DNA from 3 places in the Thalassolituus pacificus genome. Region 1 is predicted to be linked to each of the others. Evidence: predicted binding sites of a transcription regulator. Region 1 holds the regulator's gene; each other region holds the start of a gene.
The links. Region 1 encodes FNR, which switches genes on or off when oxygen is low (the NO sensors DNR and NnrR bind a similar motif). Its sites were predicted from a motif close to TTGATNTANATCAA; they were not measured.
Positions count from the first base shown of each region.

Region 1 (10,134 bases):
CTCGCCGTGTCTTACGATGTAGATCGTGGCGAACCGCGCGGAAAACGCAGTAAAAAAGAAGAAAATGCCGCCGAACAGGATCGTCTCGGCGACTGTGTCGACTGCTCGCTGTGTGTTCAGGTTTGTCCGACCGGCATCGACATCCGTGATGGCCTGCAATATCAGTGTATCGGCTGCGCTTTGTGCATCGATGCCTGTGATTCCATTATGGAAAAACTGAACAAGCCGAAAGGCCTGATCCGTTACACCACCGAGAATGAACTGGAAGGCAAGAAAACCCATTTCTTCAGGCCGCGACTGGTCGGTTATGCCGCGCTGCTGCTGATTATGATGGGCGCATTTGTCTACGCCATCGGCACCCGTACACCGTTCAAGCTGGACATTGAACGTGACCGTGGCGCGCTGTACCAGATGACGGCCAACGATACCGTCACCAATGCGTACACACTGAAGCTGATTAATATGTCGCAAAGCCCGAAAACCTATACCCTGAGCCTGGATGGCATGGAAGGTATGAAAATGGATGCGCCAACCACTCAGTACCTGCGCGTGAACGAGCTGAAAGAAGTGCTTCTGACCATCGAAATTGATCCGGAAGAAGTGCACATGCCAGCCAGCCGTGTGGATATTGAATTCGTCATCACCGATGCCGATACCGGCGAAGAAGTGGCGCGCGAAGAAAGCCGCTTTATTGCACCACGCAGTTAATTTGTGGAAAAAGATTCGCTGCCACGGAACCATGACCCGTGTCAGCGAATCTGACAAATCCAAACTGGAGACTGACCGTCCAAGTGGTTAAACTTGGGCGGTTTTTTTTATCCCGCCCGATGCCGATTGAGAAGTCTATGAACACCGAATCCAAAGAACACGCTCCCTGGTACAAAGAACCCATGGTGTGGCTGGTTGCGGGTATTCCGCTGCTGTCTATCTGCTGGGGTTTTGTGATGCTGACACTCGCCCTCGAGTCCAAAGATTCTCTGGTAAGCGACAGCTATTACAAAGACGGCGTCAGCTATACCGAAAACGTTGAAGCCGATGCTCATGCCGCCCGCCTGCAGATCAAGGCCGACCTGACCTTCACCGCAGACGAAGTCCACCTGACCCTGAACGGTTATCTGGACGAAGAACCCGCCACCCTGCAACTGCAATTGATTCACCCGACCCTTCAGGACCGTGACGTAACCGTACTGCTGCAACGCCTGGGTGACGGCCATTACGCCGGCGTCAATGAACTGGTATTACCGGAACGCCGCCATATCTGGCTGCTCAGCCACGAACAGCAATGGCGTATCCGCGGCACCGAACGGATCGAAGCAGACAAGGTTATTAATTTACACGCCAAATGAATGCACATTCAGCCCAAGAGCGCTGCTTTCACTGCGGTGAAGCCACCACCGAAGGTGAGCGCTGGTCAACCCTGATTGATGGCCAACGGCAGCCGATGTGCTGCCCGGGCTGTAAAGCCATTGCCGAAACCATCGTCGCCAGTGGCCTGAAAGATTATTACCGCCACCGTACCGAATTGCCGGAGTTATCACCGGCCGAGCTGGAAGACAGCGATCTTTCTGCACGCGAATCCCTCACGCTGTATGACAGCGAAGCCCTGCAACGCCGCTTTGTCGCTCATTTGAGTGGCAATCAACAAGGCGAAGCGGAAGCCACTTTTATTATCGACGGCATCAGCTGTGCCGCCTGCGCCTGGCTGATTGAGCACCGCGTCGGCCAGTTGCCCGGCGTAAAAAACGCCGTGTTAAATCTGTCAAACCACCGTTTGGTGGTGCGCTGGCAGTTCGACCAGATTGCCGTATCCAGTATTGCCGAGGCGATTTACCGCCTGGGCTACAAAGCCTCGCCTTTTTCAGCCACCGAACAGGAAGAGCAACGTCACCGCGAGGGTAAACTGGCCATCCGCCGCCTGGCCGTTGCCGGTATCGGTACCATGCAGGTGATGATGATGGCCGTACCGCTGTACGTTGGCATGGCCGAGCAATACGAGTTTTTTATGCGCCTCGCCTCGATGGTGATGACCCTGCCGGTGGTGATGTTCAGCGCCCGGCCGTTCTTTACCGCCGCCCTGCGTGATCTGCGCACCCGTCACCTGACGATGGATGTGCCGGTGTCACTGGCCATTGTGCTGGCATTTTGTTCGAGCATCTGGAGCACCCTGAATCAGGGTATCGAGGTCTATTTTGACTCGGTCTGTATGTTTACCTTTTTCTTGTTACTCGGCCGCTTTCTGGAAATGCGCGCCCGTCACCGGATGGGTAAAGCCGGTAATAATCTGTTGACGCTGCTGCCCAACATCGCGCTGAAAGTTGATGACGGCGGTGTCGAGCACGTCATCGCCAGTGAAGATATCCGTATTGGTGACGTGCTGCGTCTCAAACCCGGCCATGCCATTCCGGCTGACGGCGTGGTGATGGAAGGCCGCAGCTCGGTCGATGAAGCCGCACTCACTGGCGAATACCTGCCCATCAGCAAAAAAGCCGGTGATCGCCTGATCGGCGGTACGTTTAACGTCGAGAGTCCGCTGCTGATGAAGGTTACCGCCACTGGCGCCGAAGCGCAGTTGTCGACCATCATGCGCCTGATGGATCGTGCCCAGCAGGAAAAACCGCGCGCGGCGCTGCTGGCCGACAAAATTGCCAGCCACTTTGTTGCGGCGGTGCTGATCATTTCCAGTTCGGTCTTCACCTTCTGGTGGCTGCAAGGTAATGAACACGCCTTTTTTATCGCCCTCAGCGTGTTGGTAGTCACCTGCCCCTGCGCTCTGTCACTGGCCACGCCAACCGCTCTGACGGCGGCAACAGCTGCACTGCGCGAACGCGGCCTGCTGATCAGCAAAGGCCATGTACTGGAAGTGCTGCCACAGATTAACCGTGTGGTGTTCGATAAAACCGGCACCCTGACCCAGGGCAAATTAACCCTCGAGCAGGTCGAACCTCTGGCGGATCTGGATGAAACCCAGGTGCTGGCGCTGATCGCCGGATTAGAGAAGCACTCGACTCATCCGATTGCCCGTGCCTTCCGCGCTATTAAATCCGCGGCGGTAGAGAACACCGAACAAACCGCGGGTCAGGGTATCAGCGGCCAGTGGAACGGTCTGACCCTGCGTTTTGGCCGGGCTGATTATGCCTGGCCTGCCGCCCCTCTGGCGGAACCCGACAGCAACGCAGCCGGTCAGTGGCTGTTACTGGCCAGCGACCAGCAGCCGCTGGCCTGGGTACGCCTGAACGACAGCCTGCGCCGCAACGCGGCGTCGATTGTCAGTGGTCTGCAACAGCGCGGTATTGCTGTCTCTCTGCTGACCGGCGACCCCGGCGCATCCGGTCAGGTGGTGGCTGATGCACTGGGTATTACCGATCTGCAGACCGGTGTCTCGCCAGAGCAGAAACTGGCGGCGGTACGCGCCTGGCAGCAGGCGGGTGAACGGGTCATGATGGTGGGTGACGGTATTAACGATGTGCCGGTTCTTGCCGGTGCGGATATTGCTCTGGCCGTTAACGAGGCCACCGATCTGGCCAAAACCAACGCCGATGTCATGCTTACCAATGGCCGTCTGGAAACCTTACTGACCGCTCTGGATGGTGCTACCAAGACGCGCCGTATTATTGCCCAGAACATCGGTTGGGCTTTGCTGTACAATCTCATCGCACTGCCGGTGGCTGCGGCAGGTTTTGTTCCGCCCTGGGCTGCAGCGATTGGTATGTCATTCAGTTCGCTGCTGGTCGTTACCAACGCCCTGCGCCTGAACCGTTTGCCAGCTCCTGACTCCTCTGAGGTTTGATCGATGGATATCATTTACATCCTGGTACCGCTGTCTCTGCTGCTGATCGGCATTGCTGTACTGATCTTTTTCTGGGCGGTGAAAAGCGGCCAATTTGAAGATATGGAATCCCCCGCCCACCGCATTCTGTTCGATGACGATGAACCCGTCAGCCGTCCGCGCAACGACACACAAGACGATAAGCCGTCCGACAAACCATGATTGAACCGCTCTCGCTGCTGACCGCGTTTCTGCTCGGCCTGTTTGGCTCCAGCCACTGCCTGGTAATGTGCGGCGGGATTGCCGCCGCCATTGGCAGCAACGCCGGCACGCAACGTGTGCGCGTGACTCTGCTGTTTAACGCCGGGCGCATACTCAGTTACAGCATCGCCGGATTGATTGTCGCCAGCGCCGGCCTGTGGCTGCAGAGCCAGCACCAATGGCTGATGCTGGTATTGCGCACGCTGGCGGCACTGATGCTGATCCTGATGGGCCTGTATATTGCCCGCTGGTCATTAATGCTGACCCGTATCGAACAACTGGGTCAGGGAATCTGGAAATACCTGCAGCCTCTGACACGCCGTTTTATGCAGTCACCACGCGCGATTGATCGCTTGTGGCTGGGCATGCTCTGGGGCTGGCTGCCCTGTGGCCTGATTTACAGCACGCTGAGCTGGGTTGCCGCAAATGGCCAGCCTTTGCTGGGAGCCGCCGCGATGTTCGCCTTTGGTCTGGGTACCCTGCCGGCACTGTTTGCCAGCACACTGGCGGCCAATGTTCTGACGCCGTTTCTGAGCAATAACCGCGTGCGTCAGGTTGCCGGAGGATTACTGATAGGATTTGGCCTGTGGACGGCCGCTTCGGTCTGGCTGCTTTCTTGACAGATCGCGCGCTAATGCCGAACATAGCCGCAACTGTTGCACTTGTTACCTACTCCAGTGTTGGAGTTTTACTCAGGAATCAGTCATGAAAACGACACCCGTTGCGCCTGCTCCCATGCGGGGCACTCAACCACACTGCCAGACCTGCTCACTGAATGCACTGTGTCTGCCACTGTCCCTGAACGATTCCGATATGGAGCGCCTCGACGATATCATCCGCCGCGGTCGTCCGATTCAGAAAGGCCAGCTGCTGTTCCAGCAAGGCGAAGCGTTTCAATCCGTCTTTGCGGTCCGCACCGGCGCTCTGAAAACCTACACATTAGCCAGTAATGGCGAAGAACAGATTACCGGTTTCCACCTGGCCTCAGAACTGGTCGGTCTGGCCGGCTACGATAACGGCAACTATCCGCTGACCGCCAAAGCACTGGAAACCACCACCGTGTGTGAAATTCCGCTGCAACAACTCGACACCCTGGCCGATGATCTGCCCGATTTACGCAAACAGTTAATGCGCACCATGGGCACTGAAATCCGTCACGACCAGAACATGATGTTGCTGCTCAGCAAAAAGAACGCCGAAGAGCGCGTCGCCTCTTTCCTGATTGATATTTCCCAGCGTTACTCACGCCGCGGCTTCTCGGCCAGCCACTTCCGCCTGCCGATGTCACGGGTGGATATCAGTAATTATCTGGGTCTGGCGGTTGAAACCATCAGCCGGGTTTTTACCCGCTTCCAGAAAAACGGTCTGATCGAAACTCAGGGCAAAGAAGTGATCCTTCAGGACGCCGATATGCTCTATGAGCTGGCGGGCCTGAACACTGACAAAGAGTGTGCCGTTCATCCGCAGGAATAAGCAGCCTTCAGCCGCACGTTGAAAACCGGTCACTGACCGGTTTTTTTATGCCTGTATTTTCATTCGTTAACTCAGGTCACGGTGGTACGGGAAATGCTTTGTCTGTAGTAAAGGCTGAACGGATGTTATTTTTCTGGCGCCGGTTTCCAATCATTCTATTGGCAATTGGTATAAAACGGCGGCAGATAAACCAATCTGATCTAAGATTGCAGAATAGCGTCATTCAGCCGATATGACGTATAAGGAGGTGACCATGGGCATCTGCGCAACCGAATTAACCCGCTGGGTAATCCAGCCAACCCTGCAGCGTATTGGCGTAACCGCGCCGATGGCCTGCACTCTGCTGCTGGCGACAGCTGCACAGGAGTCGGCGCTGGGATCTCACCTGAAGGTCGCTGGCCAACGCGGCCTGGGCATTTACCGTATTCACAGCCTGACCCATCGTCATGTCTGGGATGCTTATCTGGCGCAACAACCGGAATTGGCCAGCACCGTACGCGGCCTTGCCAGTCAGCATGACTTTCTGAATCATCCCCACGCCGAACTGACCACCAACCTGTCGTATGCTACCGCCGTTGCCTGGTTCATTTATGCCCGCAATGGCGATTTCGTATTACCGGAGACAGCCACCCCGGAACAGCTTGCCCGCTTATGGAAGCGGTTTTACCACCCTCGCAGCAGCGTCAGCATTGAAGACTTCTGCGCCAACGTTGCCGAAGTCAGCGCCCTGCTCGACCGTGCCGCCTGAGCAGGCGATACCCCTTTCTGCTTACGCCCACAGACGGCGACTTTCCCTACAGAATTAACTGCCAGAACTGCGCAGGCGGTTCCTTCACCCGGTGCATTCTGCTATAAAGCGGGCGCAATTATTCAGGGTGTTTTTATGATCGAATCCGCTGCCGAGCGCAAAGAGCAACTCGAGTTCAACAAACTGCAGAAGCGCCTGCGCCGTAATGTCGGCAAGGCCATTGAAGACTACCGCATGATCGAAGACGGCGATAAGGTTATGGTTTGCCTGTCCGGCGGTAAAGATTCGTACACCATGCTCGATATTCTGCTGAGCCTGCAAAAAAGCGCGCCGATTCATTTCGATATCATTGCCGTGAATATGGACCAGAAACAGCCCGGTTTTCCGGAGCATATTCTGCCGCAATACCTGACCGAGCTGGGCGTTGATTTTCATATTGTGGAAAAAGACACTTACAGCGTGGTGAAAGACATCATTCCGGAAGGCAAAACCACCTGTGGCCTGTGCTCGCGCCTGCGTCGCGGCACCCTGTACGGCTTTGCCGAAAGCATCGGTGCCAATAAAATTGCTCTTGGCCATCACCGTGATGACATCATCGAAACCCTGTTTCTGAATATGTTCTATGGCGGAAAACTCAAAGCGATGCCGCCTAAGCTGTTAAGCGACGATCAGAAACACGTACTGATCCGCCCGTTGGCTTATTGCAAAGAAAAAGACATTGAAAAATTTGCCGAGGCACGGGGCTTCCCGATCATTCCTTGTAACCTGTGCGGGTCGCAGGAAAATCTGCAACGCCAGAACATTAAGATGATGCTGGAACAGTGGGACAGAGAGCAGCCGGGGCGCAGCGAGAATATCTTTGCCGCTATCTGTAATGTGGCACCTTCGCAATTAGGTGATACTCAGCTGTTTGATTTTGTCACCCTGCAGGATAAGCAGGACAAAGGTCATCTGTTTACCCGTCTGGATGTGGTTCAGATCGACTGATCTGACTGCTTTTTTGCCGGCAAAAAAGAAAAGGCGGTCACAAACCGCCTTGCAACATGCTGGTGACCAGCAGCTGATAATCCCCCGGCCCTTTCACAATAAACTCCATTTTATAGCGCCGGTCGGTAATGATGGACTCCGCCAGCGCTGTCAGGTGACAAGCCGCACTGCTGAGTTCCGGCTGCGGCATTTGCAGACGTACCTGATACTGCTCTTCCAGTTCTTTTACCCATACCGTTGAAATGGCCTGAGTTTCGCTACCGGCAATGCCTTTACGGATCCATTGCAGATAAATACCGTGCGGACCTTTGAAATTAGTGCGGACGACACGGATATATCCCTCTCCGGCATCGGACTTCCACGGGCAGACCCGCTGCACCTGATCAATCCAGACCGGCATTTTATACACGCCGGCAAAGGGCCAGGTTTCGCCCTCTTCGGCCGCAGACTCAGCGTTGGCTGTAACGTCCGCAGCTTTAACAGCAGCAGCCATCGGCCAGAACAGCAGCAAAACGGTAATAACGCGTGCTAATGTCATAATGATCCTCCTGCCATTAAGCCTAGCAGCGATCTGTCTCAGCGCTCTGCCTGATGATGCCCGGCCTCAAGCCGAAAACACCGCCTGATTACTGCCGCCGGCATCCCACGACGGACGCTGATAACACACACTGAGAATGTAAAAGGTCTCCTCACCTTTCGGCAGGCGCACGGTCACTTCGTCATCAATGCGCTTACCTAATAGCCCCCGCGCCAGCGGCGCATCGACGCTGATATAGCCGCGCTTGAGGTCAATTTCGTCCTCGCCCACCAGACGATAGCGGTGGATGTTTTCCTCATCGTCTTCGAGTTCCAGCCAGGCACCAAAAAAGACTTTCTGCGGATCAGCCGGCAGCCGATCCACCACCGTCAGAATCTCCAGACGCTTCAGCAGAAAGCGGACACGACCGTCGATCTGGCGCAGGCGGCGTTTGCCGTAAATGTATTCGGCATTTTCTGAGCGATCACCCAGCTTGGCCGCATCGGAGACTTCCTGCGTAACCTTTGGTCGTTCGGTTCGCCACAGATAGTCGTATTCTTTGCGTAAAGCCTGTTCCCCTTCGGGGGTAATCAGATGGCTGCGTTTGGGCAGCGGCTTTTTTTCCTGTTCACTCATAAACAACGGGGCCTGTACCAAAAGATTTCATGGTTTCGCAACAGAGTCATGTCAGGGTGTCAGTATGGGCATGCCTGAAGAGCAACGAACAGTATGCCAAAAGAACCGGAAAAACCGGCACGACAATCTGGATGATGACGCAGAATGATCAAACGCAGCGTAAAAATGGTGACCGGTATTCTGCTGTTGCTGCTGGGGATTATTATCACTCCGATGCCCATCCCGCTGGGCATTATCCTGATCATCCTTGGCCTGTCCATGCTCGTCGGCACCATTCCGCAAGTGCGGCATTTTTTGCAGTTTATACGTCGCCGTTACCGCGCGTTTTCTCACAAACTCAACCGGATCAAACATCGCCTGCCGGCGTTTGCCCGTCAGCTGATTGAGGATACCGACCCCGACCAGCCTTGAGCAGCACGCTTTGCCTGCACCATAAAACCGGAAACACCCGCCGCTGTGCTAGCATAAAGACATGAATTCAGATGCCCTTTCTCCACTGGCGGCCAACGATACCGCCACTGACGACTTCGCACCCCTGCTCGAGTTACTGAGCCTGCGTCTGGCCGATGGTCAGACCTGCAGCGAATATGACCTGCTGTGCTGGCTGCAGGCACCTGAACAAGGCGTATTCCGCGCGGATGCTTTGCGTGATTCGCTGACCATGTTCCGCAGCCATTTTATTCTGATGCACTGCCTCTACCGCCTGCAACGACAGTGGGCCACAGAGCAGAGTGCCTTACTCGATATCAGCGCCCTCAGAATTTGCCGCCAGCCCTGGCCGCAGACCTCTCAGAGCAGCACGCTGGCGGAACACCAGCCACTGGCTGAGTATTATCTCGATCTCAGTCAGCTGAATACCGGCCAGGATGAAGTGGATGAGCTGCTGCGCAGTTTCTGGCAAACGATGCTGCAGCCGGAACAGGAAGATCAGGATATTGCAGAACTGGAACTCAGTAAGCCAGTGACAGGGGCGGATATTCGATTACAATATCGCCGTCTGGCCATGCAACACCATCCGGACCGTGGCGGTGATGTAAACCGTTTCCGCGATATTCAGGCCGCCTTTCAACGACTCAAGCACCGGTATTCATGATTAAGCTTTCTCTTCCGTTCGTTCTGCTCAGTGTGTTGCTCAGTTTCTCCGCCCACGCTCAACTGGTCATTCTGCAATACCATCATGTATCCACGGATACTCCTGCCTCCACCAGCATCAGCCCAGAAGGCTTTGCCAGCCATCTGCAGTTGCTGGAGCAGGAGAATATGCATGTGATTGATCTCGGCCAGGCGCTGGCCAAAATCCGTGCAGGTGAATCATTGCCGGAGAAATCCGTCGCCATTACCTTCGATGACGCCTATCGCTCGGTGTATGACAACGCCTATCCATTGCTGAAACAGCGCCAGTGGCCTTTTACCGTTTTCGTGAATACCAATGCGGTGGATGAACAACACGGCGTGGTGATGGACTGGAAACAACTGAAAGAACTGCAGGACAACGGCGCCCTGATTGCCAACCACAGTGCCGATCACCCTTACCTCATTGCACGCCCCGATGGCATGACTCTCGATGCCTGGCTGACCCAGGAAGTGGCAGAACCGGAAGCTCGTCTGCAGAAAGAGCTGGGCACCAGTCATAAACTGCTGGCCTATCCTTATGGTGAATTCGATCTGGAGATCATCGATTGGCTGGCAGCAAACGGTTATCTGGCTTTTGGTCAGCAATCCGGGCCGGTCGGCCCGATGTCTCAT
Region 1 covers NZ_JAOANI010000019.1:20,722-30,855, reverse strand. Annotated here, with positions in the region: gene ccoG (cytochrome c oxidase accessory protein CcoG) at 1-708, shown strand, start outside; gene NYR02_RS10770 (FixH family protein) at 846-1,346, shown strand; gene NYR02_RS10765 (heavy metal translocating P-type ATPase) at 1,343-3,787, shown strand; gene ccoS (cbb3-type cytochrome oxidase assembly protein CcoS) at 3,791-3,988, shown strand; gene NYR02_RS10755 (sulfite exporter TauE/SafE family protein) at 3,985-4,647, shown strand; gene fnr (fumarate/nitrate reduction transcriptional regulator Fnr) at 4,733-5,500, shown strand; gene NYR02_RS10745 (hypothetical protein) at 5,754-6,248, shown strand; gene ttcA (tRNA 2-thiocytidine(32) synthetase TtcA) at 6,384-7,235, shown strand; gene NYR02_RS10735 (hypothetical protein) at 7,273-7,773, opposite strand; gene greB (transcription elongation factor GreB) at 7,840-8,388, opposite strand; gene NYR02_RS10725 (hypothetical protein) at 8,533-8,799, shown strand; gene NYR02_RS10720 (DNA-J related domain-containing protein) at 8,861-9,481, shown strand; gene NYR02_RS10715 (polysaccharide deacetylase family protein) at 9,478-10,134, shown strand, end outside.

Region 2 (10,134 bases), on a different contig from region 1:
CTGGGCGACACCACTGGCCTTTGTTGCCATGATGGCGGTGGGTGCTCTGGCCGGCGCCAGCAGTCTGCAATTGCCGTTTACCGAGCTGATGATTGCCGCTTCTGTGGTGGTGTTCGGTGGTCTGATTGCTTTTAACCTGAAAAAAGGCGCGCTTGCGGGCGTTCTGCTGGCCGGTGGCTTTGCCTTTTTCCACGGTTTTGCCCACGGTGCGGAAATGCCGGCGATGAGCACTCTGGCAACCTATGGTGCGGGCTTCCTGCTGGCGACCGCGGTTCTGCACGCTGCTGGTTATGCACTGGCGGCCTTTGGTCACAGCAAAGCGGCAGACATCAGCCGTCGTGTCGCCGGTGCGGCCATTGCTCTGACCGGGGTTGTCTTAGGCTTAGCTTAAGGTCTGACTTAGGGCATAGCCTGAGCAGTATTCTGAGTTGGTCCGGACGTGAAAACATCACCAGCGTGATGTTTTCACGCCAGTACGCACCGCTTATCGGTTATTACCCGGCGATTGCGCGTTGATCGGCCATTGCTTGATCTGTGTCTTCTTTATGCTGCTACAGGCGCTGTACATTCAAGTGCACATTCTGTGTTTGCAGCCCTTAAAGGAGGCTCCGCATGAAAACACGTCGCTTTGCCCTACCCATCCTGTCTGTCTTATTTTCCGTATCTTGTTTGCTGATCGCTGGCGTTCACGCTGCCGATGTTCCTGCGCGCGGGCCAATGGCGCTTTCTGATTACGATACCGACAAAAATGGGGTTGTTTCTGAAGCAGAGTTCAACGCCGCTCACGCCAGCCGCATGCAAGAAAAGGCCAACACTGGCATGCCGATGAAAGGCGCTGCCAACCGACCGATGTTCAGCCAGTTTGATAGCAATAACGATGGCCAGCTGAGCGCCGACGAACTGAAAAATGGCCAGATGAAGCACCAGCAGGAAATGATGGATATGCGTAAACAGCAAATGCCAGGCATGCATCAGCAGAACATGCCCAAAATGAATCAGAAGAATATGAATCAGTAATTCTGCGCTACGGGTCGTTTTAGCGTATTGGTCATTCTGCAATAGCCGGGCAGCGCTAATAAGGCTGCCTGCATAACACCTTGTAGCAAAAAAGTGCGGCCGGTAAACGGCAGTACTGTCTTGCGGTGAGTCTTGCCGTGTATCAGGCGGCGACGCAAAAAAAGCGTTACACTGCAGGCAATACATCCACAGCCGCCGCGCGACTATCCGCAATGACCCTGAATTTTACTGCCAGCCCATCAGCCGCTGAACCGGCTCAGCCATCCCTTGTCCGCCTCGAGCACTTTATTCCTGACATTATCATCGAGCTGAAATACGCCAGCCGCGATAATTTTATTGGTGCCGTGGTGGATGGTTACCAGCAGGCCTGTGCATTGCTCAGCCGTCCGGCGGCAGAAGCTCTGGCCAATGTGGCAGCCGAATTACGTCAGCAAAACCTGCGCTTAAAAATCTTTGATGCTTATCGCCCGCAACGCGCGGTCGACCATTTTTTACGCTGGGCCAGCAGTGCCGAAGACTTGCGCACCAAAGACCGCTTTTATCCGGCGCTGAAAAAGCCGCAACTGTTTGAGCAGGGTTACTTATTCAGCCACTCCTCACACTCACGCGGCAGCACCGCCGACCTGACCCTGGTTGATCACAGCGGGCAGGAACTGGATATGGGCACCATTTTTGATTTCTTTGGCCCGCAATCCTGGCCCGAGTCGGCGGATGTCAGCCCCCATCAGCGCGCCAACCGCGATTTATTGCAGAGTGTTATGCGTCGCCACGGTTTTATAGGGGTACGGGAAGAGTGGTGGCACTTTACCCTCGCCGATGAACCCTACCCCGATCAGTATTTTGATTTTTTGCCTTGGGAATAAAACTCCGCCCGTACCTCATTCGGCCATAAAAAGCAGCTGAATGACAAAACAATACTGCCTTTTACCTGCGGTTATTACCGTAGTTATACCTAGGGCTAAGTATTACAAACCCGACTGGCGGCAGTCGGCGCAGCGCAGTATGCTGACTTATTACCATTATTAAAGATAAGGTTATGGTCTCCTCTGAATTTTTCAGCCGCTGGCGCGGGCTGTTGATTTTAAGCGCCGATATTCTGCTGTTTGTCGTGCTGCTCAAAACCCTGCCCTTTGCTCCGGCGGTGGTTACCGGTCTGAGTATTCTGGTGTTTATTGCCATTCTCTGGCTGACCGAAGCCGTTCATGTGTCCATCACCGCACTGCTGGTGCCAGTACTGGCGGTTAGTTTTGGTATTTTTAAAACGCCGCAGACGCTGAGTAACTTTGCCGATCCGATTATCTTTTTGTTTCTCGGTGGCTTTGCCCTGGCGTCTGCATTGCACGCCCAGGAGCTTGATCGCGCCATTGCCAATAAAGTACTGAATATAGCCCGTGGCCGTCTGGCGGTTGCGGTGCTGATGATGTTTGCCGTATCCGCCGGACTGTCGATGTGGGTCAGTAATACTGCGACCGCTGCCATGATGCTGCCTTTGGTACTGGGTATGCTCAGCCAGCTGGACCGGGAAAAGCATCACCGCACTTATATATTTACCCTGCTCGGCGTTGCTTACTGCGCCAGTATTGGCGGTATTGCCACGTTGGTTGGCAGCCCGCCGAATGCCATTGCCGCCGCACAAACCGGTCTGAGTTTTATTGCCTGGATGGAGCTGGCGCTACCGGTGACGCTGGTTTTACTGCCGGTAGCTGTTGGCGTGCTCTATTGGGTATTAAAGCCCGATCTGAACCAGCGCTTCATTGTGCAGAAAAGCACCATGATCTGGGATAACAATAAGCGCATCACGCTGGCTATTTTTGCCATCACTGTATTGTGCTGGATTTTCAGTGCCCCGCTGAATAACTGGCTCGGCAAATTTGCATCCTTTGACAGTATTATTGGTATCAGCGCAATTATTGCACTGGCCACCAGTGGCGTGGTGAGCTGGAAAGATATTGAAAAAACCACCGACTGGAGTGTGCTGTTATTATTCGGCGGTGGCCTGTGTCTGAGCGCGGTATTAAAAGCCACCGGCACCAGTGAATTTCTCGCACACAGCATCGGTGATTTTCTTCACTCCGGCGGCACTCTTATTGCCTTGCTGAGCATCGTTACCTTTGTGGTTTTTCTGACCGAGTTTGCCAGCAACACCGCCAGCGCGGCCTTGCTGGTACCGGTGTTTGCGGCCATTGCCGACAGCCTGGGGGTATCACCGGTTATCCTGTCGGCACTGATTGCCATTGCCGCCTCCTGCGCCTTTATGTTGCCGGTCGCCACGCCGCCCAATGCCATCGTATTTGGCAGCGGTTATGTGCAGCAAAGTGAAATGATGCGTGCAGGCATCTGGCTGAATATGGCCTGCATTATTGTGCTGACTCTGTTTGCCTGGCTGTTCTGGTAAACGTTATCCCGGTAACAGCGCATAAAAAACGGCTGTACGCGCACGCGTCAGCCGTTTTTTTATGCCTGCAAAAATCTTCAGGCGTTGGAGGTGCTGTTACCGAAAATCCGTTTCAGCGAGGAATTAATCCAGCTCTCCTCCCGCTTTAATACCTTTTTAACCACCGGCACATAATCGACATCCTCATGACGGATATGCTGAATCAGCCACGCCATTAATGACGTACGCACCCGGCGGGCGATACCAAAAGGGTCGCGACCACTGGTCAGCTCTTCCTGCATGCGGGCGATTTTATCTTCAAAGCGGCGATGCACCATTTGGTGCGCACTCAACAACACATAACCGGCCTGATTCATCAATTGCTCTTCGAAGGCAAAGTGATCAAGGGTGTAATCACGCAGGCGCTCCATGACATCGAATACATCATCGACGTCTTCAGAGCTGATCGCACGGGTAAGATCATTAATGTATTGCACTATTTGCCGATGCTGGGCATCTATCACTTCGATTCCCAGATTCAGGTCAGCGGTCCACTCATACATTTCCATAGCCAGAACATCCTGTGCTGTTTTTTTTATTAGTAACCTCCGGCGAGTTTAGAGAAATGGCCTGATCACAAATTGACCTGAATCAATTGACTTACATTTTGCAAGGTTAAATCTGTGTAAAATGAAACCTTCGTCACATTTACGATTCCTGCCAATTCCCTGCATGACGCCCCCTTCCCGCTACCCTATGATGCACGCCTGAAAATGGTTTTTTGCGCAAAGATCCAGTTAAAGAAAGACCCAGTTAAAGAAAGACCCATACAAAAAAGATCCGCACAAAAAAGACCAGTATAAAAAGACAACGAGGATACTATGAAAGCCTTCTGGACCCTGTTCACCGCCCTGATGCTTACCTTCGGACTCGCCAGCACCGCCGATGCGGCACGCTTTGGCTCCGGTGGTTTTGGCAAATCCAAACCCGTGCCTTTCCAGCAGAAAAAAGCCACCCCGGACCAAACCCAGAAACAGCAGCCCACTAACAATGCCCGCCCTGGCGGCGGCCTGGGTAAAGGCCTGCTCGGCGGCCTTCTGGCCGGTGGCCTGTTCGCCTACCTGCTGGGCAGTGGTGCATTTGAAGGTATTCAGATAATGGATATTCTGCTGCTGGCGCTGGTTGGCTTTGTTCTGTTTAAGCTGTTGCGTGGCCGCGCCGCTCAGCACAATGCGCCACAGAGTGCTTACTCGGCAGCAGGCAATGCTACGCAACAACGTCAGAGCTTCGATATGGGTAACCTGGCCGACAGCAGTGCTGCCCCGGCCTCTGACAACAGCGCCGCTTTTGCTGCCGAAACCAGCATTGATCTGCCAGCCGGTTTTGATCAGCAAGCCTTTATCGACGGCGCCTTACAGCACTACCGTGAAGTGCAGGAAGCCTGGAATCAGGGCAACCTCGACACCATCACTGAATACGTCAGCCACGATCTGTACGCCGCGCTGGCCACCCAACGCAGCCGTATGATGGTGCCACCACAAACCGAAGTGCTGGATTTAAGCGCCGAAATCGTTGCCGCCGGCCAGGCCGGAGACAACGCCGAAATCAGCCTGCTGTTTAAAGGCCGCGTACGCGATCTGCTGGAAAAATCCGAAGACGGTATTTTTGATATCTGGCATCTGGAGCGCGATCTGAGCATAGACAACGCACCATGGTTAATTGTGGGCATTCAAGCTGAATAACAACCTCGATAATCAATTGAATACGTTCTTCGTTTTCAGAATTTGGCGTTGTGATACCCGCTAAAACTAAAACAGTGGTTGTCAAATTCTTACGGCGATGTAGAGCATGGGCTACCGGCGACGTTCAATCGTTTGGTGTTTAGAATGGTAGATTGGTTGGCTTACATTGAGACTGAAATATGCTCCGGTAGGCTGGCTTGAAGAACTGATGAAACGACGCCACCACAACGTAGTCATCGTCGCAATGGCAAATAAGTTGGTGAGAACAAGCTGGGCTTTGCTAAGTAAAGAACAGAGTTACAAGGGATATGAAGACACTTTAGTTGAGTAAGCAAGAGTTGATGTCTGATAGGTAGAACCGCAATCCTAGTATTCTGTACCTAACTGCGTTCTTCGAGAACGATAAGCTGAGAAGAACCGCGTTGGCGAAGTTCATCAAGGATGTTTCCTAGAGGCCAGATAGAATCCGAATAGATGGCTGCACTATACCAAAGACAGATTTTTGCTTGCACAATGAGGGTGTCCATAGGTGTTAGATGTAAAAGGGATAACATGTCTCAATTTGTGAATGATCTCGGCCAGCCTGTCGGGGAGCCGCTTACTGACTGGGTAGAGCCCGCACACCCATCGCCAGGCCCAATGGATGGCCGCTTCTGCCGCCTTGAGCCGCTTGCTCCAGAGCGCCATGCCGAAGAGCTCTATGCTGCGAACGCAATGGACAAAGATGGGAGGAACTGGACCTATCTACCCTATGGCCCCTTTGGTTCCTTTGAGCGCTATTATGAGTGGCTCCAGGCAATGAGCCGGAACGATGATCCATTGTTTTTCACGATCATTCAAAAGTCGGACGGGCGAGCCGTTGGCATTGCGAGCTATCTCCGGATTATGCCGGCGAGTGGCTCTATCGAAGTTGGTCATATCCATTTCTCCGAGCACCTCAAGAGAAGTCCGGTCGCCACGGAGGCCATGTTCTTAATGATGAAAAGAGCTTTCGAACTCGGCTATCGGCGCTATGAGTGGAAGTGCGACGCTTTGAATGCGCCCTCGTGTGCCGCCGCTCAGCGCCTCGGGTTCAGTCATGAAGGTACTTTTCGTCAAGCTACAGTGTACAAGAGACGTAGCAGGGATACTGCCTGGTTTTCCGTTATTGATATCGAATGGCCGGCACTATCAAAGGCGTTCTCACAATGGCTGGGGCCAGATAACTTTGATGAGTTGGGGGAGCAGCGCGCCCGACTGAGCGAATTAACTCAAGCAGCCCGCCATCACCGGTCGTGAGGGACGGATCACGCCATCGTCGATAAGTTTGGTAATCTCGGCCAATTTCTCGCCAGCTCCGTCGGCCTTCATGTACATGAAGGCATAGTTTACTCCCAGGCGCCTCGCCTTCTTCAGCCCCCCCTGCTCATGAACCAAAGCACCAGCCGCAAGAACATGTTCATCTGCAGCGATTTTCCAAACGGAACATCCGCCGGACCGGTGAGCGAGATCAGCTTGCCACCCCGCTTCAGCACGTTCAGCGATTTTTGCCGCGTTTTGGCACCCTGGCTGTTTATCATCTGATCATAGCCGAACAGGATCGTTTCGAAATCTTGGGTCTTGTAATCGATCACCACATCCGCGCCGAGGCTTTTGACGAGATCAAAATTCTTTGCACTGGTGGTCGTAGCGACCGTAGCCCCCAGATGCTTGGATGATGCCGACCCCGCCAGAGCCAGCCGGAATGAGCACTTTCTGCCCCGGCTTGACCTTGCCAACGTCGACCAGCGCCTGCCTGGCGGTTAGCGCGATCAAGGCGGCCTGCTCCATGTCCAGGCCAGCGGGTTTTAGCGCCAGATCATCCTGATCCACAGCGATGAATTCTGCGAAAGTGCCAATCCGGTAATCGCGCGGGCGTCCAAAGACTTCATCCCCTGCTTTGAACTTGTGTACATCGGCGCCGATGCGGAGCACTGTCCCTGACAGATCGTGCCCCAGAATGAAAGGCGTACGATAGGGTAACAACAGTTTGAAATCGCCATCACGGATGTTTGTATCCACGGGGTTGATCGCAGCCGCGTTAATGCGTAACAAAACGTCATGCGCATCGATCTTAGGTTGGGCATATCGGCCAGGCTGCGCCCTTCTTTTTGTATTTGTCGACGACGAAGGCTTTCATAGGAGGTCTCCTTGTGAAATAGATACAAGGTTAAGTGCTAGGGAAAGCGAAGGCCTTTGAAGCAAATTCGGGGGAAGTATTGAAAGATCCAGCTGCGACAGTCGAGTCGCGCAAGGTCTGATGACATCCAATGATCTGCAACTGGGACACTGCACCAAGCATTGCAGTACTCGCATCACCCAAAGATCCTGTACTTGTCAGGATCAGCATCCGCACTGGGCCAGAGCCACAGTGCGTCGCTGTTAACGAAGCAAGAGACCGCACTTCATACGTTACGCGTCAGCGCCGCCTAGAACCTTGTCCAATTGCATTTCTGTCAAAACACGGTCTTGAATAGGCTGTTTGGCAGCGTTAATTTCATCCACCCCCCAAACCAAGCCAACAGGTGTGCGTGTTGGGCGTTTACCAGCAGGCATGTCTGCTAGGTCTAAATAAGCATCTACGACCATTTGTGGGTTAGGTGCTTGATCACTCTGCATAAATTTACCGAATTCTTCGAACATGGCTGCAGGAATGTTTGCCCATTCACCGTAGCTGTCCAGTATGTCTGTACGTGACGGTTGTTGTCCTGATGCGCTTAAACCTGTTGGGAATGGGCCAGGTTGCACGATGGCGACATCGATACCGAATGGCGCAACTTCGTAGCGTAAACCTTGAAGGTAGCCTTCTAAAGCATGCTTGGTTGCAGCGTAAGTAGAGAAATACGGAGCAGAAATTTGGCCAACCATGGATGAGGTGTTGATGATAAGACCAGACTTAGCATCACGCATCACAGGCAAAACAGCCTGTATAGTACGCATAGCCCCATAGTAGTTGGTTTCCATCTGTTCACGAGCTTGGGCAATGCTAAACGCTTCGGTAATGCCAAGGTACATTACGCCCGCATTGTTAAGCAAAACATCAATTTTGCCCGCTTTAGCCAGCACACTTGCAATGGCGTTTTTGACAGATTCGTCATTGGTAACATCCATATCGACAACATGAATGGAATCACTATACGCTTCCAGCTCGGCCTTAACAGCGGAGTTCTTGCCTTCTGGGCCGCGCATGGTGGCAAACACTTGGTAGCCTCTATCAGCAAAATCTTTTACTGATTTTTGACCAAATCCACTGCTGCTGCCGGTGATCACTATGTTTCTCTTTGCTTCACTCATTTTTCGTTCCTGCTAGGTTGTTAATTAAATACCGGCTGGTACAATAAGCATCGAAACATCGTTTGTCAAATTAAAATACCGGGCGGTATAAAAATGAAGTCAAATCCAATCAAACCTGCAAGGGGGCGACCCAAGACCCTGGATCGTGACCACGTTTTGGACGTTGCAATGGATTCCTATTGGAAAGAGGACATCGGCAGCTTGTCCCTTAATGAAATTTGCAGGAGATCGGGTGTATCAAAACCTGGGCTTTATCGGGAGTTTTCGAATGAAGATGGCTTGATGAAAGCCGTAATTCTGAGGTATCAAGAACAAGTATTAAATCCTGTACAGCAGATGTTGAACAGCGAAATGCCGTTTCGAGAAGCGCTTGATAACCTTGTGTCATTTGCCACCTCAGCCAATTGTCATCATGAGTCCCCAATGGGATGTCTTTTTATAAAAATGCGTGAATCACGAATGCACTTAGGTGAAGCAACACGCGCACAAGTTGATTTCCTTGAGGAGCAAGCATTAGCGGCTTTCAGAAAGTGGGTGGAGCGGTCAAAGATCAAAGGTGAGTTTTCTGCAGACATGTCACCAGAATTTGCAGCCACCTACATCGATGCACAGCTGAGTAATGCATCATCACTGATCTCTCGTGGTGAGAATCCGAAAATTGTGAAGATGATGCTATTAGTCGCTTTTTCTATGTTGGGATGAGTATTTCTGCAAGAAGCAGGCATTTGCTTATTTGGGCTGAAAGAAAGCTTATTTAAATTCTGTTTGGTGGGTACAGAGCAAGCATAACAATCCACCGCACATGGAACCCGAATACATACATCCCGCTCCGTTACCCCTTAAAATAAAGCAATCTATGAAATTTTCTGAACCTGAAAAAGAAGCCCTGCTGGCAGTAAAAGGCGTTGGCCCGACCGTGGTCAAACGCTTTGAGGAAATTGGTATCAGTTCGCTGGCGGAGCTGGCCGCTTACAACGCAGAAGATATCGCCGAGAGAGTGGCTCAGATGCTGAGAACCACCTGCTGGAAAAACAGCCCACAAGCGAAAGCGGCAATTAATGCCGCGATTGAACGGGCCAAAGCCGGTTTATAAGCGGAAAGTGATGCGATGAAACGTACAGCACTGGTTATTACTGTTTTCCTGCTGGGAACAGCCACTGGCTTATTCAGCGCCTGGGTCTGTTCCTATCACCAAAGTCCGGTGGCGGCAGACCAACAGCCATTGCTGGAAAGTTTGATGCACTACGCCAGCATGGAAATTGCCGCTGAGCATTACGCCTGTGAAGGCAGCCCGGTTACCACAGTGGGCGCTGTTATTGCCTCACTGCTGGAAATGAATAATACAACCAGCAGAAACCGTCTGAGTTACGGTTGTTATAACGGAGTCTGTACGCTGTCGGTTTCCGATTGCAAACCCTGGCAGGATCAGGAATGCTCCACCCGATTTTTAAAATTTGAGCGGGATAATCAGCAGCAGATTCTGCCAGACAGTTTCAGTTGCCTTGATATGCCCTGAACTTTCTTTGTTGTTAAAACTCTCTTTGTTGTTAAAACTTAGCCCCGGATAATTATGATCAGACCCGCTGCCGGTATCCGTCTGGATACCACAACCTCCCCCGCTACGCTGACCCCTCCCGGCGCAGGCACACAGACTGCCCGCAGTGATATCGACGCAATACTGACAGTCTG
Region 2 covers NZ_JAOANI010000009.1:44,342-54,475, reverse strand. Annotated here, with positions in the region: gene NYR02_RS02285 (HupE/UreJ family protein) at 1-391, shown strand, start outside; gene NYR02_RS02280 (EF-hand domain-containing protein) at 613-1,017, shown strand; gene NYR02_RS02275 (M15 family metallopeptidase) at 1,230-1,880, shown strand; gene NYR02_RS02270 (SLC13 family permease) at 2,054-3,412, shown strand; gene NYR02_RS02265 (bacteriohemerythrin) at 3,490-3,960, opposite strand; gene NYR02_RS02260 (Tim44 domain-containing protein) at 4,273-5,133, shown strand; gene NYR02_RS02250 (GNAT family N-acetyltransferase) at 5,686-6,411, shown strand; gene NYR02_RS02245 (zinc-binding dehydrogenase) at 6,525-6,890, opposite strand; gene NYR02_RS02240 (alcohol dehydrogenase catalytic domain-containing protein) at 6,775-7,206, opposite strand; gene NYR02_RS02235 (SDR family oxidoreductase) at 7,564-8,445, opposite strand; gene NYR02_RS02230 (TetR/AcrR family transcriptional regulator) at 8,539-9,147, shown strand; gene NYR02_RS02225 (helix-hairpin-helix domain-containing protein) at 9,302-9,538, shown strand; gene NYR02_RS02220 (hypothetical protein) at 9,554-9,961, shown strand; gene NYR02_RS02215 (N-acetyltransferase) at 10,016-10,134, shown strand, end outside.
Region 2: a site for FNR is predicted at 4,033-4,046, ahead of NYR02_RS02265 (bacteriohemerythrin). Genes of this name have one in related genera too.

Region 3 (10,134 bases), on a different contig from region 1:
GGAAGGTCTGAGTGCCCTGATGCAGACCATCGAATCGATCAAAGCAACATCCAATCCGAAGCTGGAAATCGAAGGCCTGCTGCGCACCATGTACGATCCGCGCAACAGCCTCACCGTCGATGTTTCCACACAGTTGATCAGCCACTTTGGCGACCGGGTGTATGGCACTGTGATTCCGCGCAACGTGCGTCTGGCCGAAGCGCCAAGTCACGGTGTACCGGTGCTGAGTTACGATAAAACCTCTCGTGGTGCCGTGGCCTACCTGGCACTGGCCGGTGAAATGAACCGCCGCACCCGTCAGACCGCCTCGGCCTGATGCAGCTAAATAAGGTTAATTGAACGCATGACAAAGAAAAAACGCGGCCTTGGGCGCGGCCTTGACGCCCTGCTGACCAGCTCCCGTGCGGCGGTCGTCGCCACGCAGGCAGACGGTGACGATAACCGTGACGTCAGTGACAGCAGTCAGTCGTTAGACGCTGGCGAGTTGCGTCACCTGCCGATCGAATGGATTCAGCCGGGTCAGTACCAGCCGCGCAAAGACATTCAGCCGGAAGCGCTGGAAGAACTGGCAGCCTCTATCAAAGCGCAGGGTCTGATGCAGCCGATTGTGGTGCGTCCGCTGGCCAGCGCCGATGATCGTTTTGAAATCATTGCCGGTGAGCGCCGCTGGCGCGCTTGTCAGCTGGCTCAGCTCGATACTGTTCCTGCTTTGATTCGTGATGTGGCCGACGATGCCGCCATCGCCATGGCGCTGATTGAAAATATTCAGCGCGAAGACCTGAATCCGATGGAAGAAGCCGCCGCTCTGCACCGTCTGCAACACGAGTTCGAACTGACGCAGATGGAAGTCGCCGAAGCTGTGGGTAAAAACCGCGCCACCGTTGCCAATTTGCTGCGTTTGATGAACCTGAACGAAGACGTAAAGCGCTTGCTCGAACACGGCGATATCGAAATGGGCCACGCCCGCGCCCTGCTCGGCTTAAGTGGTGGCCAGCAGAGCGAAGCCGCGGCGCAGGTGGTCAGCCGTACGCTGACCGTGCGTCAGACCGAAGCGCTGGTGCGTCATCTGCAGGAAGGCAAAACAGAGGATAAAAGCGCCAGCAAGCCCAATCCGGATATTCAGCGCCTGGAGCGATTACTGGGTGACCGTCTGGGCGCCAAAGTGGCCATCAAGCACAGTGCCAAAGGCAAAGGTCAGCTGGTGATTAATTACACCAATCTGGATGAGCTGGACGGCATTCTGGCGCATATCAAGTAAGTCAGTCTGCAGCGGTGTTACGGCTGTTAAGTAACAGCGAGTGCCGCTCCCCTCCTTCGTTAAGTACCGACCAGACCGCAGCTTTCTGACCCTGACTGAACATCAGCAGGCTCTCGTCACGGGCCAGTGACATATAGTTCATAAACATATCGGCGCTGCCGCAGGTTGAACTGGGATGCGAAGGTGTCATGCCGCCGTAATTGCTGCTGCTCAGCGGTGTATCACTGATGCCGTCGTCAACGTTACAGCTCTCCTGCTCGCCGGCGATGTGTTTCAGTCCCAGCCAGTGGCCGACTTCGTGGGCGGTGGTTTTGCCCAGATGCAGACCCTGTTCCAGTGGCGGTTCTGTGCCAAAGGCCAGGGTGGCTATGAGTACGCCGTCTTCTTCTGGCGGATTGCCGGGCAGGCTGGCGCGTCCGGCCAGTGATACTTTGCCATGGCGGTCGCGCATATCGCTGACCCAGATATTAAGGTAGCGCTCCCGTGGCCAGGGATCTTTACCGCCTAAAGCGCTGTAATGCAGATAGCGATAACCCCAGCGGTATTCCTCCGGCGCCAGTTCAATATTCTGCGTGGTGCGGGTAATGCCGGTAGTTGGTTGCCCCTGTGGGTCGGTCGTGGCCAGTTCAAAGCGGATCTGCATATCGGCAATAAGAGGCTGAAACTCTGCCGGCACCTGGCTCAGGTCATCATTCTGGCGGTTGAATGCGCGGTTCAGTGCGGCTATCTGTGAGTGAACTTTAGCGACGCTGATACGGCTGTCATCTGACGCGGGATGCTCCATGATATGAACCACCACCGGGATGGTGATACCGGCGACAGGAGTGTCGGGGTTTTCTGGCTGTGGCGCGGGACTCTGGGATGAGTTATTGTCGCCGCCGCAGGCACTGAGCAGCGATAGCAGCAGTAAGAGGATTCCCTTCTTCATTGGTTGTTCCGGACAAAAGCAAAAGGCGCAGCGTATGCGCGTGAAGGCTGGATGCAAATAGCTATTGATAGAACTCTGTGTACCCTTCGGATGCATAAAAGTCAGGATGCCACAGGGCGTCTGAGAGTAGCGCTCAGGTAGCATTAAGTAAGTCATCACTTCCTTACGTAGGCCTGACAAATCCTGACGTTGAGGCTCGTGCAGCTCAAACCGGCGCGGGATTCAGCCTTTGCCTGACCTGCATCATACCTATTGGTCGAATTATTCTCGTTTTGCCCCCCGGTTTCGGTTGAAGCTGAAGGGTCGAGCCAATATAATCACCGCGCCTTAAAATAGGCTGTTGCAGATTTTTGACCAATTGTGGGGCTGGGGATGACAGGCATACCGCGTCCTCCGGCCTACCGGATCGTGATTTTACAACTGATCCTGACGGTTCTGGCCGCATTGGTTGCCTGGTTGCATAGCGATGTAGCCGCCAAGTCGGCATTGTTAGGGGGCTTAACCTGCGCCCTGCCCAATGCGTACTTCGTCTGGCGCGCGTTCCGTTATAGTGGAGCCCGGTCTTCTGTACAGATCGTACAGTCGTTTTACCAGGGGGAATCCTGGAAATTTGTGCTGACGGCGCTGAGTTTTGCTGTGATTTTTCAGCGCGTCGAGCCTCTGAATGTCCTGGCACTGTTTGCTGCGTTCATAACAGTGCAGCTGGGCCATCTGGCCGCAGCAAAGATAGCTAATTTATAAACCTTTGGAATTGAGAGTGAACAATGGCTGGTAACTCCCAAGAGTATATCTCGCACCATTTAACCAATCTGACCTACGGCAAACTGCCTGCTGGTTATGTTCGTCATGACGCGGATGGTACTGAAACTGAACTGACTGAAGCGACCTGGACCATGGCTCATAGTGGTCAGGAAGCTGCAGATATGGGCTTCACTGCGGTACACGTCGACTCACTGGGCTGGTCTTTCGGTCTGGGCGCTATGCTGATGTTCCTGTTCTGGCGTGCTGCCAAGAAGGCAACAACAGCTGTACCAACGGGCTTCCAGAACTTTGTGGAAATGATCGTTGAGTTTATCGACAACACCGTTAAAGAAGCGTTCCATGGCCGCAATGCTCTGGTTGCCCCGCTTTCTCTGACTATTTTCACCTGGGTCTTCATGATGAACTTCATGGATTTGATCCCGGTTGACGTGCTGCCCACTATTTTTGGTGCCTTCGGCGTTCACTATATGAAGGTTGTACCTTCTACTGACGTGAACATCACCATGGGTATGGCACTGACTGTTTTCGCCATGATGATTTACTACTCCATCAAGGTTAAAGGTATCGGCGGTTTTGTGGGTGAGCTGACGCTGCACCCATTCAATGCGAAAAACCCGGTCGTCCAGGCGCTGTTTATTCCGGTTAACTTCTTCCTGGAATCGATTGCGCTGATCGCTAAGCCGATCTCTCTGGCACTGCGTTTGTTCGGTAACATGTATGCCGGTGAGATGATCTTCATCTTGATCGCGCTGATGTTCTCTGCTGGTGCTTTCCTCGGTCTGCTGGGCGGTGTCCTGCAGTGGGCCTGGGCTGTTTTCCACATTTTGGTGATCACACTGCAAGCGTTCATTTTCATGATGTTAACCATCGTGTATCTGAGCATGGCGCACGAAGATCATTAATTTTTTTAACCCTTAACTCACTAACTTAACTTCTATATTTGGAGATAACTATGGAACAAGGTCTGGTATTCCTGGCTGCGGCTCTGATGATCGGTCTGGGTGCTCTGGGCACAGCAATCGGTTTTGGTCTGCTGGGTGGTCGTCTGCTGGAAGGTACTGCTCGTCAGCCTGAACTGGGTCCAATGCTGCAAGGTAAAATGTTCCTGATCGCTGGTCTGTTGGACGCCGTGCCAATGATCGGTGTTGGTCTGGGTCTGTACCTGATGTTCGCTGCCTAAGGGTTCATGTAATAACGAACTTCCTTAATCAATGAACATGAGGGCTCTGGCGTGAACATTAACGCGACTCTGATCGGCCAGATCATCACTTTCGCTATCTTCGTGTGGTTCTGCATGAAGTTTGTATGGCCTCACCTGTTGGGTGCTATGCAAGAACGCGAAAAGAAAATTGCCGATGGTCTGGACGCAGCTAACCGTGCTGAACGTGATTTGGAACTGGCTCAGGAAAAAGCCGCTTCCCAACTGCGTGAAAGCAAAGAAAAGGCTGCTGAAATCATCGAACAGGCTAACAAACGCGCTAACCAAATCGTCGACGAAGCTAAAGAAGCTGCTCGTTCCGAAGGTGAGCGTTTGGTAGCTGCTGCTCAAGCTGAAGTTGAGCAAGAGGTGAACCGCGCTAAAGAAGTTCTGCGCAAGCAGGTGTCTGAGCTGGCCGTGGCCGGCGCAGCCAAAATTCTTGGTAAGTCAGTTGATGCGGCTGCTCACTCTGAGCTGCTGAACCAATTAGCTGACGAACTGTAAGCGAGGTTTCCATGGCTGAATTAACAACTCTCGCTCGGCCATACGCCAAAGCGGTGTTTGCTGAAGCAAGTGAGAAAGGTGCATTAGACGCCTGGTCTGCGGATCTGGCATTACTGGCAGCCTGTGTTGCCGATGCCGATATGGCAAAAGTACTGGTGCATCCGTCTCTGACTGCGCAACAGCAGGCACAGGCTTTAACTGACGTATGTGGCGACAAGCTGAATGAAGCAGCCAAAAACCTGGTAGCCGTTCTGGCGGAAAACAAGCGCCTGATGCTGGTGCCTGAAATCGCAGCTCTTTACGAAGAGCTGAAAGCCCAGTTGCAGAACACGGTTGACGTAGTCGTCACCTCCGCGTTCGAGCTGAGCAATGAGCAGGCCGATAAACTGGCACAGGCCCTTAAAGCCAAACTGCAGTGTGATGTACGTTTGACCAGCGAAATCGATGAGACTCTCATCGGTGGCGCCATCATTCGTGCCGGGGACTTGGTAATCGACGGCTCCGTTACCGGCAAGCTGTCAAAATTAGCCGAAGCGATGAAATCCTAGTTTGAGGGACGATGCATGCAGCAACTGAATCCATCTGAGATCAGTGAAGTCATCAAAAAACGCATCGAAAATCTCGATGTGACTTCACAAGCCCAGAACGAGGGCACCGTCGTATCTGTATCTGACGGTATCGTTCGTATTCACGGTCTGGCTGACGCCATGTACGGTGAAATGATTGAATTTGAAGGCGGCGTATACGGCCTGGCAATGAACCTGGAGCGTGACTCCGTTGGTGCCGTTGTTCTGGGCGAATACAAAGGTCTGGCTGAAGGCCAGACTGCCAAATGTACTGGCCGCATTCTGGAAGTACCTGTTGGTGAAGCCCTGCTGGGTCGCGTTGTCGACACTCTGGGTAACCCGATCGACGGTAAAGGTCCGATCGAAACCAACCTGACCGCTCCTGTTGAACGTGTTGCGCCTGGCGTAATTGCACGTCAATCGGTCGATCAGCCTGTTGAAACTGGTTACAAAGCAGTCGACTCCATGGTGCCGGTTGGCCGTGGTCAGCGTGAGCTGATCATTGGTGACCGTCAGACGGGTAAAACTGCGATGGCTATTGACGCCATCATCAACCAGAAAGGCTCCGGCATTAAGTGTATCTACGTTGCCATCGGTCAGAAGCAATCTTCTATCGCTAACGTGGTACGCAAACTGGAAGAACACGGCGCGATGGATCACACCATCATCGTAGCGGCAGGCGCGTCAGACCCGGCAGCAATGCTGTTCCTGGCTCCGTACTCCGGCTGCGCCATGGGTGAATACTTCCTCGACCGCGGTGAAGACGCTCTGATCGTATTTGACGATCTGACCAAGCAAGCATGGGCATATCGTCAGATTTCCCTGCTGCTGAAGCGCCCACCAGGCCGTGAAGCTTACCCAGGTGACGTATTCTACCTGCACTCCCGTCTGCTGGAACGCGCATGTCGCGTTAACCCAACGTACGTTGAGCGCATGACTAACGGTGCAGTGACAGGCAAAACCGGTTCTTTGACCGCGCTGCCAATCATTGAGACTCAGGGCGGTGACGTTTCGGCGTTCGTACCGACCAACGTGATCTCTATTACCGATGGTCAGATCTTCCTGGAAACCAACCTGTTCAACTCCGGTATCCGTCCGGCGATGAACGCGGGTATCTCTGTATCCCGTGTAGGTGGTGCTGCACAGACCAAGATCATCAAGAAACTGGGCGGTGGTATCCGTCTGGCTCTGGCTCAGTACCGTGAACTGGCGGCTTTCGCTCAGTTTGCATCGGACCTGGACGAAGCGACTCGCGAACAGTTGGAACACGGCCGTGCCGTTACCGAACTGATGAAGCAGAAGCAGTACGCGCCAATGTCCACCGCTGAGATGGGTCTGGTGATCTACGCTGCGACTGAAGGCTTCCTGAAAGACGTTGAAGTGAACAAGATTCAAGCGTTTGAAGCTGCTCTGCTGAGCTACGCCAACAGCGAATACGCTGAACTGATGGCGAAGATCAACGTTAAGGGTGACTACAACGATGAAATCGCCGCCGGTCTGAAAGAGTGCATTGAGAAATTCAAAGGCACTCAGACCTGGTAAGTCCGGTGCTGGCGATGCCGGAAACGGCCATCGCCAGCTGGATTCACTCAACGTAGGGCAGCTAAATGGCAGTCGGAAAAGAGATTAAAGAGCAGATTACGAGTGTAAAAAGCACGCAGAAAATTACTTCAGCGATGGAAAAAGTCGCTGTGAGTAAAATGCGTCGCGCTCAGATGCGCATGCAGGAAAGCCGTCCATACGCGGATAAAATCCGTGATGTGATCGGTCATCTGGCGAATGCAACATCTGAATATCGTCACCGTTATCTGCAAGACCGCGAAATCAAGCGTGTTGGTTATATCGTGGTGTCTTCCGACCGTGGCTTGTGTGGCGGTTTGAACAACAACCTGTTCAAGCGTGTTGCACAGCAGTCCAAAGAGTGGAAGAACAAAGGTGTGGAAGTTGACTTCTGCGCTATCGGCTCCAAAGCCGGTCTGTTCTTCAACAGCTTTGGCGGCAACGTAGTAGCCTCCCAGTCTCATCTGGGTGATGCTCCTGAGTTGGCGAGCCTGATCGGAGCGGTAAAAGTGATGCTGGACGCATTCGACAGTGGTCGGATTGATCGTCTGTTCATCATGCATAACCGTTTTGTGAACACCATGACCCAATCGCCAGAAGCGGTGCAGTTATTGCCCCTGAAGGCACAACAAGACGATTCACTGAAACACCATTGGGACTATATCTACGAGCCTGATGCCAAAGAGATCCTCGAAGGTCTGTTGGTACGCTACGTAGAATCTCAGGTGTATCAGGGTGTGATTGAAAACAACGCCTGTGAACAGGCCGCGCGTATGTTGGCAATGAAAAACGCCACCGATAACGCTGGCGGCATGATCAAAGATCTGAACTTGCTGTATAACAAAGCTCGTCAGGCAGCGATCACCCAGGAAATTTCAGAAATCGTTAGCGGTGCCGCGGCCGTTTAAGGCCCGGGAACACAGGTTTTAAGGTTAAGAGGAACCGAATATGAGCGGACGTATCGTACAGATCATCGGCGCCGTTATCGACGTGGAATACCCACGCGATGTGGTGCCTAAGGTCTACGACGCCCTGACCGTAGATGGTACTGAGACAACTCTCGAAGTTCAGCAACAGCTGGGCGACGGCGTAGTTCGTACCATTGCGATGGGCTCGACAGAAGGTCTGAAGCGTGGCCTTCCTGTAACAAACTCTGGCGCTCCAATCTCTGTACCAGTTGGTATCGAGACACTGGGTCGCATCATGGACGTGCTTGGCCGTCCAATCGACGAATGTGGTCCTATCGGTGAGAAAGAAGTTGCTTCTATTCACCGTGCAGCACCCACCTTCGACGAACAGTCTGCCAGCAGCGATCTGCTGGAAACAGGCATCAAAGTAATCGATCTGGTTTGTCCATTCGCTAAGGGTGGTAAAGTGGGTCTGTTCGGTGGTGCCGGTGTTGGTAAGACTGTAAACATGATGGAACTGATCAACAACATCGCTAAGGCACACTCCGGTTTGTCTGTATTCGCCGGTGTTGGTGAGCGTACCCGTGAAGGTAACGACTTCTACTACGAAATGGCGGAATCCGGTGTTGTAAACCTGGACGACAAAGTCAAATCCAAAGTAGCAATGGTTTACGGTCAGATGAACGAACCCCCAGGCAACCGTCTGCGTGTGGCTCTGACAGGTCTGACTATGGCTGAAAAATTCCGTGACGAAGGTAAAGACGTACTGTTGTTCGTAGACAACATCTACCGTTACACCCTCGCGGGAACCGAGGTATCTGCACTGTTAGGCCGTATGCCTTCAGCGGTAGGTTACCAGCCAACGCTGGCAGAAGAGATGGGCGTTCTGCAGGAACGTATTACTTCTACCAAGACTGGCTCTATTACTTCGGTACAGGCCGTATACGTACCTGCGGATGACTTGACTGACCCAAGCCCGGCGACCACGTTCGCTCACTTGGACTCAACCGTCGTACTGTCACGTGATATCGCCTCTAAAGGTATCTACCCTGCGATCGACCCACTGGATTCCACCTCTCGTCAGCTGGATCCACTGGTCATCGGTAACGAACACTACGACGTAGCTCGTGGCGTTCAGGGTGTTCTGCAGCGCTATAAAGAGCTGAAAGACATCATCGCGATTCTGGGTATGGACGAACTGTCCGACGAAGATAAGCAGCTGGTAGCCCGTGCACGTAAGATCGAGCGTTTCCTGTCTCAGCCATTCCACGTGGCCGAGATCTTTACAGGTGCGCCTGGTAAGTACGTGTCTCTGAAAGAAACCATCCGTGGTTTCCAGGGCATCCTCAATGGTGAATTCGATGACCTGCCAGAACAAGCGTTCTACATGGTTGGTACCATCGACGAAGCTATCGAGAAAGCCAAGAAAATGTAACTTGGGCGGGTCAGGGAGCGAGTAGTGTAGTCCGCTCCCCGGCCTCCTCAGTCTGAGGGAAAGATTATGGCGATTACCGTCCACTGCGATATCGTCAGCGCCGAAGAGAATCTGTTCTCTGGCCTGGTAGAGCGTGTTGTGGCGTCCGGTGTACTGGGTGATCTGGGTATTGAACCCGGCCACGCAGCGCTGCTGACCCCACTGAAACCAGGTCCGGTCCGTATTGTTAAGCAAAACGGCGAAGAAGAGGTTGTTTACGTCTCTGGCGGTTATCTGGAAGTTCAGCCCAATACAGTAACCGTACTGGCTGATACGGCGGTGCGCGCAAGCGACATCGACGAAGCAGCGGCTATGGAAGCTAAGAAACACGCTGAGCAGGCGATTGAGAATCAGGGTGCAGACTTTGATTACTCTCGTGCGCTTACTCAGTTGGCAGAAGCTGCGGCTCAGCTGCGTACCATCCAGCAGATCCGCGCAAAACTCGGTAAGCACTAAGTTTATAATTAGTGTTTGTGCTGGATGCCGCAGCTCAGCTGCGGCTATAACAAGTCCAGCAGTCCCGAGCAAAACTCGACAAACACTGAGTTTCTGCAAAAGAAACCCACTCTGTAGAAATGCAGCGTGGGTTTTTTTATGCCTGGATTTCTGCCGGAACGCAGCTTAGCTGCGGCTATAACAAGTCCAGCAGTCCCGAGCAAAACTCGGCAAACACTGAGTTTCTGCAAAAGAAACCCACTCTGTAGAAAGCAGTGTGGGTTTTTTATGCCTGCTGGAATACGCAGCGTGCTGCGTGTATACACAAGTGCGAGCAGATCCGCGCTAAGCCCGGCAAGTATTAGGCTATACGGTTTTAGCGCAGTGATCTTTTAGTAAGTACTTGCACTTTATAAGTATAAAAATAATGATTTGCATTAATTATTATGCGTGTTTTTACTAAGGAAAGTTTATGTTCAGTGTTGTTTGCCGTTGGTCTTTAATTTTTGCTGCAGGGCTGCTACCGCTGGCTGCGGTTGCT
Region 3 covers NZ_JAOANI010000015.1:404,473-414,606, reverse strand. Annotated here, with positions in the region: gene NYR02_RS09055 (ParA family protein) at 1-316, shown strand, start outside; gene NYR02_RS09050 (ParB/RepB/Spo0J family partition protein) at 344-1,258, shown strand; gene NYR02_RS09045 (M43 family zinc metalloprotease) at 1,260-2,186, opposite strand; gene NYR02_RS09040 (F0F1 ATP synthase subunit I) at 2,559-2,927, shown strand; gene atpB (F0F1 ATP synthase subunit A) at 2,951-3,850, shown strand; gene atpE (F0F1 ATP synthase subunit C) at 3,901-4,128, shown strand; gene NYR02_RS09025 (F0F1 ATP synthase subunit B) at 4,180-4,650, shown strand; gene NYR02_RS09020 (F0F1 ATP synthase subunit delta) at 4,662-5,198, shown strand; gene atpA (F0F1 ATP synthase subunit alpha) at 5,214-6,758, shown strand; gene atpG (F0F1 ATP synthase subunit gamma) at 6,824-7,684, shown strand; gene atpD (F0F1 ATP synthase subunit beta) at 7,725-9,119, shown strand; gene NYR02_RS09000 (F0F1 ATP synthase subunit epsilon) at 9,186-9,614, shown strand; gene NYR02_RS08995 (porin family protein) at 10,066-10,134, shown strand, end outside.
Region 3: a site for FNR is predicted at 2,420-2,433, ahead of NYR02_RS09045 (M43 family zinc metalloprotease). Genes of this name have one in related genera too.